Regions from separate parts of the Vibrio japonicus genome, predicted to be linked through region 1. Evidence: predicted binding sites of a transcription regulator. Region 1 holds the regulator's gene; the other holds the start of a gene.
The links. The regulator CRP, encoded in region 1, controls carbon source genes, mostly activating them, when cyclic AMP is high. The targets are predictions, from matches to a motif close to TGTGANNNNNNTCACA.
Positions count from the first base shown of each region.

Region 1 (7,519 bases):
TGACCATATCCGTGCAGGTATTGTGAACCGTAACCGTCAGTTGACGGGTGCGAGCGGCGATGCACCATTTGGTGGTCCGGGCGCTTCAGGTAACTTACGTCCAAGTGCTTACTATGCGGCGGATTACTGTGCCTACCCAATGGCTTCAATGGAAGGCGGCGAGACGTTGCTTCCAGCGACGCTAAGCCCGGGTGTAGAGCTGTAAGAACTAAGAAATAGAACGTCACAGGTTTGAGGCTATCTGATTGATTCTCTGGACAAGTCGATTAGATGGCCTTTTTTATAATCCAATAACCGTAAACAACCTTTAACAAGGAGGCGTTATGACGCCAGATGTTTTATTCCAGTCGTTATGGAATGACTATATTCAACGCTTATGTCCCTCTGCAGAACAAGTACACCAACTGCTTCAGGAAGATGAACCACTGATCAATGACCACATCGCTCTACGTACATTTAACGTAGCGCCTTTGGGTATCGCGACGTTAGCTCAACCGTTTCTTGACGCAGGTTATAAGCCTTGTGGCGATTACGAGTTTGAAAGTAAAAAACTGGTCGCAAAACACTTTGAGCACCCAGATCCGAAACAGCCAAAAGTGTTCATCAGTGAGCTCAAAGTCAACGAGTGTTCTGAGGAACTGCAAGCGATCGTAGCTAAGCTCGTTGAGCAATTGGACACCGATAAGCTAAAAGGTCACGAGTTCCTGTATGGCGGACGCTTATGGGATCTTAGCTTTGCCGATTATCAAATTCTGGCAAAAGAGAGCGAATATGCATCATGGCTGGCAGCGCATGGTTACGGTGCAAACCACTTTACAGTGAGTGTGAATCAACTGAACGCTTTTGCTGAAGTCAAAGAGGTGAATGATCACCTTCGTCAAGCTGGGTTTGATATCAACGAATTCGGTGGCGAAGTGAAAGGCTCACCGGAAGTGCTATTAGAGCAATCGTCGACGATGGCAGATAAAGTGCCAGTACAGTTCACAGAAGGCACTGAGATCGTACCGGGCGGCTTTTACGAGTTTGCTAAGCGTTACCCAATGAGTAACGGCGAGCTTTATCCTGGATTTGTCGCGGCATCAGCAGACAAAATCTTCGAAAGCACCAACGGTTAACAAACGTCTCTGGTAATAAGGGTTACTTACCCAAGTTCTTAAGACGTCATAGCTTCTATCGAGCCTTAGTTATGGCGTCGCCCCCTTCTTTAGAAGGCGGATAAAGAAAAAGCCACCAAATTTGCATTTGGTGGCTTTTATATTCTTGCTCGGTTAATCAGAGATTAACGAGTACCGTAAACAACGATTGTCTTACCGTGCGCAGAAATTAGGTTCTGCTCTTCAAGCATTTTCAGGATACGGCCTACTGTCTCACGAGAACAGCCAACGATCTGTCCAATTTCCTGACGAGTGATCTTGATTTGCATACCGTCTGGGTGCGTCATCGCATCAGGTTGTTTTGCTAGGTTCAGTAGAGTTTGAGCGATACGGCCTGTTACGTCTAGGAACGCTAGGTCACCCACTTTCTGGCTCGTCACCTGAAGACGACTTGCCATCTGTGCCGATAGGCGCATCAAAATGTCTGGGTTAACTTGAATTAGCTGACGGAATTTCTTGAAAGAGATTTCCGCGACTTCACAAGGAGATTTTGCACGAACCCATGCTGTACGTTCTTGATCTTCTTCGAACAGACCAAGTTCACCGATAAAGTCGCCTTGGTTTAGGTAAGAAAGAATCATTTCCTTACCTTCTTCGTCTTTGATAAGTACTGCAACAGAACCTTTAACAATGTAGTACAAAGTTTCTGCTTTCTCGCCCGCGTGGATCAGCGTGCTTTTTGATGGGTACTTATGAATATGACAGTGTGAAAGGAACCACTCTAATGTTGGGTCGGTTTGAGGTTTACCTAGAACCATAATATCTCACTTCCTCTGCAGGGTACGCTTGCCGCTTTCCATGTTTTAGCTAAGCCTTAAATTAGGACTTACTAGGATAAGAGCACTTGATAAGTGCTGCAAGCTATCTTGTGTTTCGGTTTCAAATAGTATCCTTTTTCTAAGCTGATTTCTTGACTTTAATCGGGTACACATGCTGATTTCCTAAACAAAATTGTGCACATGATCACGGTATGAAAAGTAATCGTGCTTTAGAAACGTCGCTTAGCCAATTTTACCCGTTTCGATGAGTTGCTGAAGGATAGGTCTGACAATCAGTTCCATCGCAAAGCTCATCTTGCCTCCAGGGACAACCAAGGTGTTATGCCGAGACATGAAAGAGCCATCTATCATGGCGAGCAGATATGGGTAGTCCACGTTGGTTATACCGCGTAGTCGAATGACCACGAAGCTTTCATCTAGGCTTGGGATGCCTTTGGCGTTTAGCGGGTTAGAGGTATCGACAGTCGGTACGCGCTGAAAGTTAATATGAGTCCGAGAAAATTGTGGCGTAATGTAGTTGAGGTAGTCATCCATAGAACGCACGATAGAGTCCATAACGGCCTCTCGGGAGTGACCTCGGTCACGCGTATCGCGAACGAACTTCTGAATCCACTCTAGGTTAACAATCGGCACCATACCAATCAAAAAATCGACGTGCTGTGATACGTTGACGTCACCATCAACCACACCGCCGTGAAGCCCTTCGTAAAAGAGTACATCAGAGTTTTCAGGGAGCTCCTGCCAAGGAGTAAACGTTCCGGGCATTTGATTGTACGGTACGGCTTCATCAAAGGTATGAAGGTAACGGCGCACTTGTCCGGTTCCGTCGTAGCCATACTGACGAAAGAATTCAGCCAATGCGGGGAAGTCGTTAGCCTGAGGTCCAAAATAGCTAATATGCCGCCCTTGGTCTCGGGCTTTACGTATCTCTATGTCCATTTCTGGTCGAGTAAAGCGATGGAAGCTGTCACCTTCAACCCATGCGGGCTTAACGTCCATCATGTTGAACATTTTTCGGAAAGCTTCAGATGTCGTAGTAGTACCGGCACCAGATGAACCTGTTACCGCGATAATAGGGTGTTTTGCTGACATGACAAACCTTGTCTGTTAGTTACTTACCTGTAATTAAAACCACTATAACACGCTTTAGGGTCACGTCACTGCACACTATTCTTTAAAGTGTCGCCTTAGTTGAATATCAACGGTTTCATGGAGTTCGGAGAACACCACCACGGCTTCACCCGATTCGAGCTGGGCTTTGATCTGGTCAACCTTATTTTGCAAGGAGACTTCGTGTTCTCCATAGTCCGTCCCTTCGCGCAGGACAAACTCTTTGATGAGATTCTCTAACGTGTCTGGCGCTATTTGTTGCCATGGAATAATCATAAATACCTCTGAATTTTATGACGAGCGCGTATTATGCCGAAACTGACAGGCATTCATAGTAGGCCGGTAGCGCTTCTTCAAGCCAGAACCTTGGCTTTAAGGCACTGCCAGAGACAAAACCCACATGTCCGCCTTGCTCAAACAACCGGTAATCAATGTTGTCTGGAAGAACATATTTAGGGATCACCGCATCCGTCATGAATGGGTCGTCTTTGGCGTGTATGATTTGGGTCGGTAGAGTAATGTCTTTTAAGCGGTGAATCCCAGAGCATCTCTGGTAATAGTCATCAGCATCTTTAAATCCGTGCAACGGGGCCGTGATTAAATCATCAAACTCATAAAGCTTAGTAACACGTTTGATGCTGTTGTATGAGAGGTCCAACTCACCTTTCAATAAATGATGCTTCCGTAGTGCATTTTTCTTCAGTGAAGAAAGCAGATAGGATTTGTAGAGCTTAGAGAAACCTTGCTCTATACGCTGTGAACAAGCCGAAAGATCGAGGGGAGCTGAGACAATCGTGGCCGCGTTTAACAGGGGCTTGGCATTATACTGAGCTAAGTAATTTGCCAGCATATTGCCACCTAAAGAGATACCAACTGCGACTTTATTTTGATTTGGAAAAAGGTCATCCAGATACTCTAGAAAAAAGCGAGCGTCTTCCACTTCACCAGAATGATAGGCTCTTGCTAAGTTATTGGGTTTTCCGCTACAGCCGCGAAAATGCATCATGACAGATAACCAGCCATCTTTAGCAAATGCATGCATCAGGCCGTTCGCGTAAGGGCTATAAAAACAACCTTCGAGGCCATGGAACAGCACAAAAATGGGTTTGCTTTGGGCTTGTTCAGTGCGCCAATCTTCACTCCAGGCTAAATCAAGAAAATCATTGTCTGGTGTTGAGAGCGTTTGCCAAACAGGCTCAAACAAGGCTTTCTTGCGAATAAAGCGGGGGGCGAGCGTTTGTAGGTGCGGGTTCGTTAACCCTGTTGCTGCAACAAATTGGGTCATAGTCGATCCTACATGTTAACGATATGGTCCATTGGATTAGAAAACACAGAAGAGTATAGGTGTTCGGCACCCAGCTGACGGCAATAGCGAAGCGCCAAAGGTTCACCGATATTGTGTTTTAGCTCGATGGCATTGATGCACGCCACCAAATCTGACTGTTGACGCCTTTCTAGCTGAAGCTCAAATTGAAGCGACTCTCGATAAAGTGCATCAGGAACATGCACTTTAAGTTTGCGTCGAATGTCTCGGTAGCTATGCAGCAGTGCTTCAGAGCGCCCTAAGCACTCTTCCACTTGCAGCCAATCTTTATCTTTGAAGCACACCTGCTGCTCATCTAGCCATTTGAGAAGCAGCAGCAGGTTTACATTGCCTTTGAACTGATTTTGTAGATTCAGACACGCGTCTTTCACTCCCCGCGTACTGTAGTACTGCAAGCTAAATTGCCATAGCCTTTCTAATGAGAGTGAAATTGTTACGTGTTCTGGATTCATTGGCTATTGAACTCCTGCTCCATCTTTTCAAGCTCTTCTTGGAGAGCCATCCATTCCATTTCTACGTCTTCAAGTTCGCTTTTGCTATTCGCCTGCACAGCTAACACTTGATTAAGTTTAGTCTTATTTTCCGCATCATACAGTGAGTTATTTGATAATTGTGCTTCTGCCTCTGCGAGAGTAGAGCCTAACTTATCCATTTTTTCTTCAAGTTTTGTCAGCGTTTTGCGAATTGGCGCGGTCTGTTTACGGAAATCCGCTTCGCGACGCTTCAGCTCTTTTTTTGCAGTAGCACTATTGGCGTTATTCTTTTCCGGTAGTGATGCTTGAGCTTCTCGACGTTGGACTTTTTGCTGCTCTGTTAACCACTTGTAGTAATCATTAAGATCGCCATCAAATGGGGCAACTTGGTGATCGTGGACTAAATAGAGATCATCGGTTGTTGCACGCAGTAGGTATCGATCGTGCGAGACAATCACCATGGCACCTTCAAAGGTTTGCAGTGCGAACGTCAAAGCCTGACGCATATCCAGATCAAGGTGGTTGGTCGGTTCGTCGAGCAGCAATAGGTTCGGTTTTTGCCAAACGATCAGTGCCAGTACCAAACGGGCTTTTTCGCCGCCCGAGAAGGGTGCGACTTTTTCTAGCGCTTTGTCGCCTTGGAATCCGAAGCTACCCAAATAGTCGCGTAGTTGTTGCTCGGTATGTTTCGGCGCAATTTGCATCATGTGCTGTAAAGGCGTTTCTTCCGGATGCAGTGTTTCTAATTGGTGCTGTGCAAAGTAGCCGATTTTTACGCCTTGCGAATAGGTCAGCTCACCGCCTTGTGCGTTCAGTTCACCTGAAAGCAATTTGATTAAGGTTGATTTACCCGCGCCGTTGCGACCCAGCAAACCAATGCGGCTGCCAGGAACAAGGTTTAGGCGAATCTTCTCTAGGATCAGGTTGTCACCATAGCCAGCTGACACCTCATCCATCATGATGATTGGGTTAGGCAGGGCGTCTGGCTCACGGAATTCAAAGCTAAATGGGTTATCAAACTGCGCAGGCAGCACTTTTTCCATTCGCTCAAGCGCTTTAATACGGCTCTGTGCCTGACGTGCTTTCGAAGCTTTATAGCGGAAACGGTCGATGTAGCTTTGCATGTGCGCCATCTGTTTCTGTTGCTTCTGGAACTGCGCTTGTTGAAGGATTAACTTCTGAGCACGCTGTTCTTCAAACGATGAATAGTTACCCGTGTACTCGTTAAGTTGCTGGTTTTCGATATGAATGATGCGCCCGACGATCGGATCAAGGAAATCTCGGTCGTGCGAGATCAAGACTAACGTACCCGGATAGTTTTGTAGCCAACGCTCCAGCCACATGACGGCATCCAGATCCAAGTGGTTGGTCGGTTCGTCGAGTAAAAGTAAGTCAGAGCGACAAAGTAGGGCTTGAGCCAAGTTCAGGCGCATACGCCAACCACCGGAAAACTGCGTGAGGCTCCAGCTCATCTGTTCCTGGCTAAAACCAAGGCCGTCTAATAGCTCGGCTGCACGTGCGCGAATGCTATAACCACCGATGGTTTCAATTTTGCCGTGAAGCTCAGCCACCAAGGTTCCGTTGTCGTCATGTTCAGCTTGTGCTAATTGATTTTCTAAAGCGCGATACTCTCGATCTCCATCAATGACATATTCCAACGCACTTCGCTCTAATGCAGGTGTTTCCTGAGCTACCCAGGCTAATTCCCAATGCGCAGGCTTACTAAAGTTACCCGCATCAACCGAGAGTTCGTCTTTGATTAAGGCGAAGAGAGTGGATTTACCACACCCGTTTTTGCCTACCAGACCCATTTTATCGCCGGGATGGATGGTTGCAGAGGTTTGGTCCAGAAGTGGTTTACCGCCACGAAGAAGCTGGATGTCAGAAAAGGTAATCATAGTCTTGTGCTTTATCTTTGCTCATATCGCGTCGAATAGTAGGGGGATTAAGATTAAATGTCGATCATTGTATTCTCTGTAACAAAGACGTATAACAATCTGATAACGATAAATTTGTATCTAAGGTGTGCTTAGCTACATCATTAAGAAGGATTGCTGACCAAGGAATGCAGACACGACTATCAAAAAAGCCCAAGGTACTTGTACTTTACGCTCACCCCGAGCCAGATAGTTCAGTAGCTAACCAAATGATGATCAAGAAGATCGAATCGCTTGATCATGTCACAGTGCGCGATCTTTATGCACGTTATCCCGATTTTTTTATTGATGTCAAAGCGGAGCAAAGCCTGCTCACCAAGCATGATGTCATTGTCTTCCATCATCCCCTCTATATGTACTCTTGCCCGGCATTGTTAAAAGAATGGATGGACAGAGTATTGTGCAAGGGCTTTGCATTTGGTTCTGGTGATGCGTTAAAAGGAAAATACTGGCGTAGTGTGATTACCGCTGGGGGTAGAGAGGACGCGTTTGGTGAGGCGGGTTACAACCGCTACCCGCTGTCTGAAATATTACAACCCTTCGAATTAAGCGCGGCCCTTTGTCAGATGCATTGGATAGAGCCGTTGGTGCTGTACTGGGCGCGAAAAGTGCCTGAAATGGAACGCTATCAACATGCAGAAGGATATCGCCAGTGGTTGATGAATCTTACGTTGACTCATGAAGAAGCAGTAGGAGGTCAGCATGGCGATGGAAAGTGACTTTCTACAAAGTAGCGTAATTT
Region 1 covers NZ_CP102096.1:2,537,086-2,544,604, reverse strand. Annotated here, with positions in the region: gene astD (succinylglutamate-semialdehyde dehydrogenase) at 1-205, shown strand, start outside; gene NP165_RS12095 (DUF1338 domain-containing protein) at 324-1,115, shown strand; gene crp (cAMP-activated global transcriptional regulator CRP) at 1,280-1,912, opposite strand; gene NP165_RS12085 (phosphoribulokinase) at 2,156-3,025, opposite strand; gene NP165_RS12080 (YheU family protein) at 3,101-3,319, opposite strand; gene NP165_RS12075 (hydrolase) at 3,351-4,328, opposite strand; gene NP165_RS12070 (TIGR02444 family protein) at 4,337-4,819, opposite strand; gene NP165_RS12065 (ABC transporter ATP-binding protein) at 4,816-6,738, opposite strand; gene kefG (glutathione-regulated potassium-efflux system ancillary protein KefG) at 6,906-7,496, shown strand; gene kefB (glutathione-regulated potassium-efflux system protein KefB) at 7,480-7,519, shown strand, end outside.

Region 2 (7,519 bases), 870 kb from region 1:
GCTGTTATGCTTTTCTAGCAAAGCGGCCATCCCCGCATATGGAAACAGTCCAGACTTCCCCTGAAGCTCTTCCTGCTTATATTGCAGCGGCTTGCCATCTTGTCTAATGTCCCATTGTGGTTGCCCATCTTCAAATGCAATTTCAGCTTCTTTCTTACTTCTCGCGACTGGGTGAACCACTTGAATTATCTCACCTGATACTTCTAGATCCAGAACATACGGTTTTGATGTAAATACGTTACCACCACTACCTCGACCCACCTCTTTATCCATACGAATAACAATTTGGTTGTAACCGTCTGCTATAGGGTTTGTACCCAGTTTTGATTCGGCTTCTTGGCCATTAATATAAAGAATAGAGACACCCTTAGCTGGCGTTAACTCAGCTGCGGATAAATAAAATGAAACCAAAGAGGCAAGGAGTATTGAAATCTTCTTCACTGTGTTTTCCTTAAATTGGTGCGTAGGCAACTAGCCATGTGGAACTCGATAGCCACAAATTATTAGGGCATAAAATAAAAAAGTCACTCTTTCGAGTGACTTTTTATAAAATTTATAAGCTTAGCTAAAATTAGAAGCTTGCTTTAACACCAACAACGGCTAGGTCTTCATTGAATAGTACGTCGTCACTATCTACTTTAGCAAGTTCTACATAAGCAGTTGTGCTAGGTGCTAGCGCGTAACCCGCGTTTACAAACACTACGTCTTCTTCCCAATTAGACTTGTCTTCTTCAGAAACAGAGTAACCAGTACCGAATACCCATGCTCCCACGGTGTAGTCAGCAGCAAGAGCCATAGTATCAACATCGCTGCTTACACCTGAAGTTTTTTCCTCGAGCGTGTAGTAAGCCGCAGATAGGTTTAGGTTTTCAACACCTGAAAAACGCGCTTCTAGACCAAGTAGAGTGTACTCTTTCTCTACCTGATTCTTCTGATCAACAACTTCTGTATCTGCAGCAAACAATGTGAAATCAAAGCCTGCAGCGCGAACACCTAGTTTACCATCGATGTAAGCCTCATCATCTGCTTTGCTACCTAGACCTGGAGTAGCAGTATTGCCGCCTTTTACAAGTTTGTTTTGAATGTAACCAACAGTCGCGTAAACAGTACCGTTATCGTAATCGTAACGAAGACCTTCGTCAGCACAAGCTAGGTCAAGACCGTCAAAGAACGAGTTTAGACCAAACTGGTAGTCGTTACCGATACCTGCATCATCGATAGCAGTACATAGACGACCCACTTTAATGTCACCAAAGTCTTTAGTATATAGCGCTACGTAAGTATCACCGTTTTTAGTAGCTTCAGAGTTGTTTGATTGAGAACCATCAAATTCCCAGTAACCACCGAAAGACACTTGATCGTTGATTGCGTAACGAACGTCAAAACCGAAATCAGCGTCTTCGATTTGTTGAGTCATTGATTTTGAGGATTTTGAGTTTTGGTAAGTAACTTCGATGTCACCGTGTAGGTTAACTGAAACGCTATCTTGATTGTAAACTTCGATACCAGCTTGAGCTGATGCTGCTGCAAGTACTGAAAGAGCTACTAGAGTCTTTTTCATAATAATCCACTGCCTTTTCTTAAACTGGGAAATCCTTATCCGGTTCCCTTTATGTTTTTTGATGATGATTTTGGCTCTTATTGGTCAAATATCATCGCCACTAAATTTCGAGGTCTAGATTGCAAAAGATTATGTTGACTGTCAAATGAATAAAAAAAATTTAATAAAAAAACATAAAATCATTTATTTTCAATAACTTAAATGAAAACACGTTCATTTTGCGAACAACCTCACTCAACTATTCCCATCACCTACTCATCATGCCAAGATTCCACAATTGGAACTTAAAACTAAAAATAAGGAAAAATAAAACAACAAACAGGATAAAAAACCATTAAGCCACGCAATTCGTCGCTATATATTTGTTAGATTTGGGAATTATTGTAAGTTTTTGATGGTTCAGTTTTTTTTTGTGAACGAGATCCATATTTGGCAATCGGAATTTAGAATTCGTGAACTGAGTAGCCCTTATCAAATTGTGCTATCATCCGCGTCCCGTTATTGAGATCACACTATGACAGCCAGCAAAATTCAGAGTTCTATCCGCTCAAGTTACCAAAACCTACAATCTAATCTGGATAACTTTGTTCCTCGTCGAGCGCAAAACTATCTCGTTGCTGAAATTGCGAAAACACTCTGTGGCGATTATCACAAGTCCACGCGTATGCTGGTCGCTGAAGCAGGAACAGGGATAGGTAAATCACTCTCCTATTTAATGGCTGCCATTCCTGTTGCTCTCTTCAATAATCGTAAAGTGGTCATTTCAACTGCGACAGTGGCACTGCAAGAACAGCTCGTGAACAAAGATTTGCCTCTATATAGACGCATTACTGACCGAGAGTTTTCCATCATTCTTGCAAAAGGCCGTCAACGCTATTGTTGCAGCGAAAAGCTTGCTTCTGCTTCAAACGCAGATAATGGGCAACTAGCGATGTTCGAAACTAAGCCGAAAAAGAAAGATATCGAACAGCTGGAATTAATGTATAAGAAATTGGCAGAGCGTAAATGGGATGGCGATCGGGACTCATGGCCAAAACCGATTGCGGATGAAATCTGGCAGATGATAGTGAGCGATAAACACAGCTGTAACGGAAGTATGCCAGCTCACAGAGACTGTCCTTTTCAAAAGGCGCGCTCAGAGATGGATAAAGCAGATGTCATTATTGCAAACCATAGCCTCGTCATGGCGGATGCCGATTTAGGCGGAGGGGTTATCCTTCCTGAACCCGAGAACACTATTTATGTTTTCGACGAAGCCCATCACCTACCTCAAGTCGCCCGCGACCACTCTTCAGCAAGTGCGAGCTTAAAAGGTGCGGCGAGTTGGTTGGAACGACTCAATCAATCTGTGACTAAGTTCGCCAACCTTGCAGACGAAAAACGCGTTAATAGGTTTAGAAACGAGCTGCAAGATTCTGTTCAACAACTGATACCAACGCTTACCCAACTCGCGACCCGTTTTGATCCCGCCCACTTTGAGGACAACATTTATCGATTCGAAAATGGTGAATTACCAAGTTGGTTGGAAGAAGAGTCCAAAGAACTGAAAAAACTGTCGCAGAAAGGTGCTCAGGCGGTCGCGAAAATTGCCGATTTAATTTCAGAACGAGTAAAAGATGGTGAATTAGCGAACCGATTGGCAGAGCCTGCACTGGCTGAGCTTGGCTTTTATATCCAAAGAATGGATAACCTCGCGCAAGTTTGGAATTTGATGGCTGAACCATTGAGAGAAAAAGGCGCACCGCTTGCAAGATGGCTAGAAGTTGACCCAGAGCGAGAAAGTGACTTCGTGGTTAATGTTTCCCCATTAGAAGTAGGCTGGCAGCTGGATCAGCAAATATGGAGCCGTTGCATTGGCGCTGTATTAGTTTCTGCCACCATCAGAGCACTGAATTCGTTTAGCTTTTTTTGTCGCCAAGCAGGTATTAGTGAAAAAGCAGACGATGGTGTGCGCTTTTTAGCTCTCGCCTCTCCGTTTGATTATCAGAATCAAGCGGAACTTGTGGTTCCCAAAATGAAATATGAACCTCAAGCTCCCCAATATACCGATTATCTGACTGATATATTGCCAAATCTAATCGAAGATAAAAAAGCGAACTTAGTGTTGTTTTCTTCCTATTGGCAAATGAATCAAGTCGCGGACGCGCTATCAACACATTTTGTAAAAAGAGGCTGGTCACTGCAAGTTCAAGGCAAAGAGTCACGCTCAGAAATTCTAAAAAAACATAAAACGCTGGTTCAATGTCAAAAAACAAGCATTCTATTCGGTACGGGAAGCTTTTCAGAAGGGTTAGACTTACCGGGCGAGCTCCTTGAAAACTTGATAATTACCAAGATTCCATTTGGTGTGCCGACGTCTCCCGTAGAGCGCGCTCACGCCGAGTACATAGAAAGCAAAGGTGGAAATCCATTTATGCAAATCGCGGTTCCAGAAGCGAGTAAAAAGCTCATCCAGTCAGTTGGCCGCTTGCTGCGAAAAGAGCGTGATTCTGGTAAAGTTTTTATCCTTGATCGCCGAATTGTTTCAAAACGATACGGTAAAGCACTGCTCGATTCACTACCTCCGTTTAAACGAGTCATCGAGTACTAAGCTTAGTTTGTAAGCATCTCATCACATGCCCTAATGCTATTTGAGATGCATCCAGTTTATTTTTCTCGGTGTCGCCTAATCTATGAGTCGTATTAAAGAGTTGTCTAACACACTGGAGCAGTTAGCGAATCAAGCCGCTGCTTTGGACAGAAAAAGGGGAGAAAATCATCTCCCCCTATTCGATGAACGTTTATTTCATGGAAGATCGAAATTGCTCGTTCCATGCGTAAAAGAAACACAGAGTACGCTGGAGAGCCTTATTCGAGAAGAAGAAGCAGGCATACTCACCACGCTTAGAGCAGAGTATTTAACTGAGCGATTGTTCTCACAAATCAGTGCTATCCAACGTGAACTGGCCACCACAAATATTCGCAAGAATGAGCCAAAGCATAAGAGTTATTACCAAAAACCGATCAACGAACTCTATCAACAAATGGCTCAACACCAAGAGTGGGAACGTCGACTGAAAGAGATGGTGAGAGAAAAAGAGCTCGCTTTGGAGTACGCCCCTCCATTTCAACAACAAGCGGCACAACAGGCTCTGATTGCGACAGAACAACGTTTAAAACGCTGCCAAGAATCGAAACTGAAAATCGAAAAACAAATCACGTACCGAGAGAGAAATCAGTAAATGTCATCCGCTCAATCAGAACTTGAACACGCACCCGATGAAATCAAACTCGCGGTCGATCTTATCTATCTGTTAGAGAGTAACGACGTCGACCCTCACATAGCGCTTAAAGCAATCAATATTGTTAAGTCAGATTTAGAACGAAAACTGGAGACAAGCTAGTCATGTATCAGCTCAATTTCGACATGGACCAGTTTTTGACGGAATTTTGGCATAAAAAGCCAACCATCATTAAGCAAGGCTTTAACAATTTTGATGATCCGATCAGCCCAGATGAACTGGCTGGTTTAGCGTTAGAGGACGATATTGACTCTCGATTTATCTCCAATAAAGACGGCAAATGGAAAGCGAAACACGGGCCGCTTCCTGAAACATTGTTTGAAAATTTGCCGGAGAGCCACTGGCAACTTGTTGTTCAAGCCTGTAACCACTGGCACCTAGGCGCTGCGGAGCTTGTTGAACCATTTAAACAACTGCCTCAATGGCTGTTCGATGATTTGATGGTCTGCTTCTCTGCGCCAGAGGGAGGCGTTGGCCCTCACATCGATCAATATGATGTATTCATTGTTCAAGGCAGTGGTAAGCGTCGATGGCGTGTTGGCGATATCGATAAAGGCCAATATAAAGAGTCTATCCAAGGCGGTGCTTTACGACAGATTGAAGGGTTTGATGCGATCATCGATGAGGTTTTGTTACCCGGAGATATCCTCTATATTCCTCCTGGTTTTCCACACGAAGGTCATACCATAGAGCCTAGCATGAGCTATTCTCTAGGTTTTCGCTCACCTAAAGAACAAGAGCTGTTAAGTAACTTTGCAGATTATGTGCTTGCGAATGATAAAGGGGATGTCCACCTGCACAATCCGAGCATGCAAACACAAAAGAATACTGGGGAAATCCTTTCTACCGATGTAGACCTTCTTACTCAGATGCTGAAAAACGCCCTTAACTCTGAAAAGGATATCTCTGAATTTCTCGGGAATATGCTCAGTCAATCTCGTCATCAACTTGATGTTGTTGAGCCAGAGGAAAATATTTCAGCAGACGAGTTGCAAGTCCACCTTATGCAGTCAGGTTGCATCAGAAAAGTGTCTGGCTTGCGAGCATTATTCCACCAGCAGGATGCCACAAGTTTATACGTTAACGGTGAACGTTTTTGCACCTTCTCACCCGACCTAACTCATTTATTGTGTAATCAGGATGAACTGAACTCAGATGACTTAAATAGCCAGCTGAATGATGCGCAATTAGAGTTACTTTGCACTCTGGTGAACAAAGGCTACTGGTACTTAGACTGATAAGCATAAACACAGAGGCGGGACTGTCGCCTCTTGGTTTACTATAGCCTGTTATTCAACGCTGATTTTAATCATGTTGGCTTTAGTGTATCGAATAAGAAGATGATAAGATCACACGCTACGCTAATTAGAATGAATAACAATTAAGGATTTGGGATGAAAGTCATTTCGTTCAATATCAATGGCCTGCGCGCTCGCTTACACCAATTGCAAGCCGTTATTGATAAACATCAGCCAGATGTTATCGGCCTTCAAGAGATCAAAGTCCACGATGAAGCTTTCCCAATCGAAGATGTAGAGGCGATGGGCTACAAGGTTTATTTCCACGGCCAAAAGGCGCATTACGGCGTTGCTATGCTGTGCAAGAAAGAGCCAATCTCTATCCAGAAAGGTTTCCCTACCGATAACGAAGAACATCAAAAACGTATGATCATGGCGACGTTTGAAGATGATAACGGCGACAAAGTCACGGTACTGAATGGTTACTTCCCACAAGGCGACAACATCAGCCACGAAACCAAGTTCCCATACAAGCGTCAGTTTTATAAAGACTTGATGGGCTACTTGACTGAGTACCACACGAACGATGAACAGCTGATCGTGATGGGTGATATCAACATCAGCCCAATTGATTCAGACATCGGTATCGGTGAACCAAACCGCAAGCGTTGGTTGAAGACGGGTAAATGTTCCTTCCAACCAGAAGAGCGTGAATGGCTAAAAACCTTAATGGATTGGGGCTTCGTGGATACTTTCCGCCAGATCCACCCTAACGTTAACGATCGTTTCTCGTGGTTTGATTACCGCTCACGCGGCTTTGATGACAACCGTGGTCTGCGTATTGATGTAATTTTAGCAACACCTAAACTTGCAGAAAAATGTGTTGAGTCTGACATCGACTACGAATTACGCGGTATTGAAAAGCCGTCTGACCACGCGCCTATCTGGTCAACGTTTCAGTAAGTTGCGCTAGCCAGCTAGATTCTAGATACAAAAAATCCGGTGTATGCACCGGATTTTTATAATTAGAGTCAAAGCAAATTAGATCGCGATGAAATCAGCTTCTACTGCTGGGTTCACGTCTGCTTCGTAATCCACACCGTCAACGCCAAAGCCGAATAGCTTCAAGAACTCTTCTTTGTACTCAACGTAGTCAGTCAGTTCTTTTAGGTTTTCACTAGTGATCTGCGGCCATAGGTCACGGCAGTGTTGCTGGATGTCTTCACGTAGTTCCCAGTCATCCAGACGTAGACGGTTTTTCTCGTCCACTTCTGCTGCGCTGCCGTCTTCTTTGTATAGACGCTCGCTGAACATGCGGTAAATCTGTTCCATACAACCTTCGTGTACGCCTTCTTCACGCATCTTCTTGAATACCATTGCAATGTACAGTGGCATTACAGGGATTGCAGAACTTGCCTGAGTAACAACAGACTTAAGAA
Region 2 covers NZ_CP102096.1:1,670,337-1,677,855, forward strand. Annotated here, with positions in the region: gene NP165_RS07945 (DUF2057 family protein) at 1-441, opposite strand, end outside; gene NP165_RS07950 (porin) at 572-1,561, opposite strand; gene dinG (ATP-dependent DNA helicase DinG) at 2,076-4,151, shown strand; gene NP165_RS07960 (primosomal replication protein) at 4,234-4,782, shown strand; gene rsmS (pleiotropic regulatory protein RsmS) at 4,783-4,944, shown strand; gene NP165_RS07970 (cupin domain-containing protein) at 4,947-6,080, shown strand; gene xthA (exodeoxyribonuclease III) at 6,237-7,043, shown strand; gene fabV (enoyl-ACP reductase FabV) at 7,122-7,519, opposite strand, start outside.
Region 2: the regulator CRP is predicted to act here: its motif matches at 2,058-2,073, upstream of dinG (ATP-dependent DNA helicase DinG).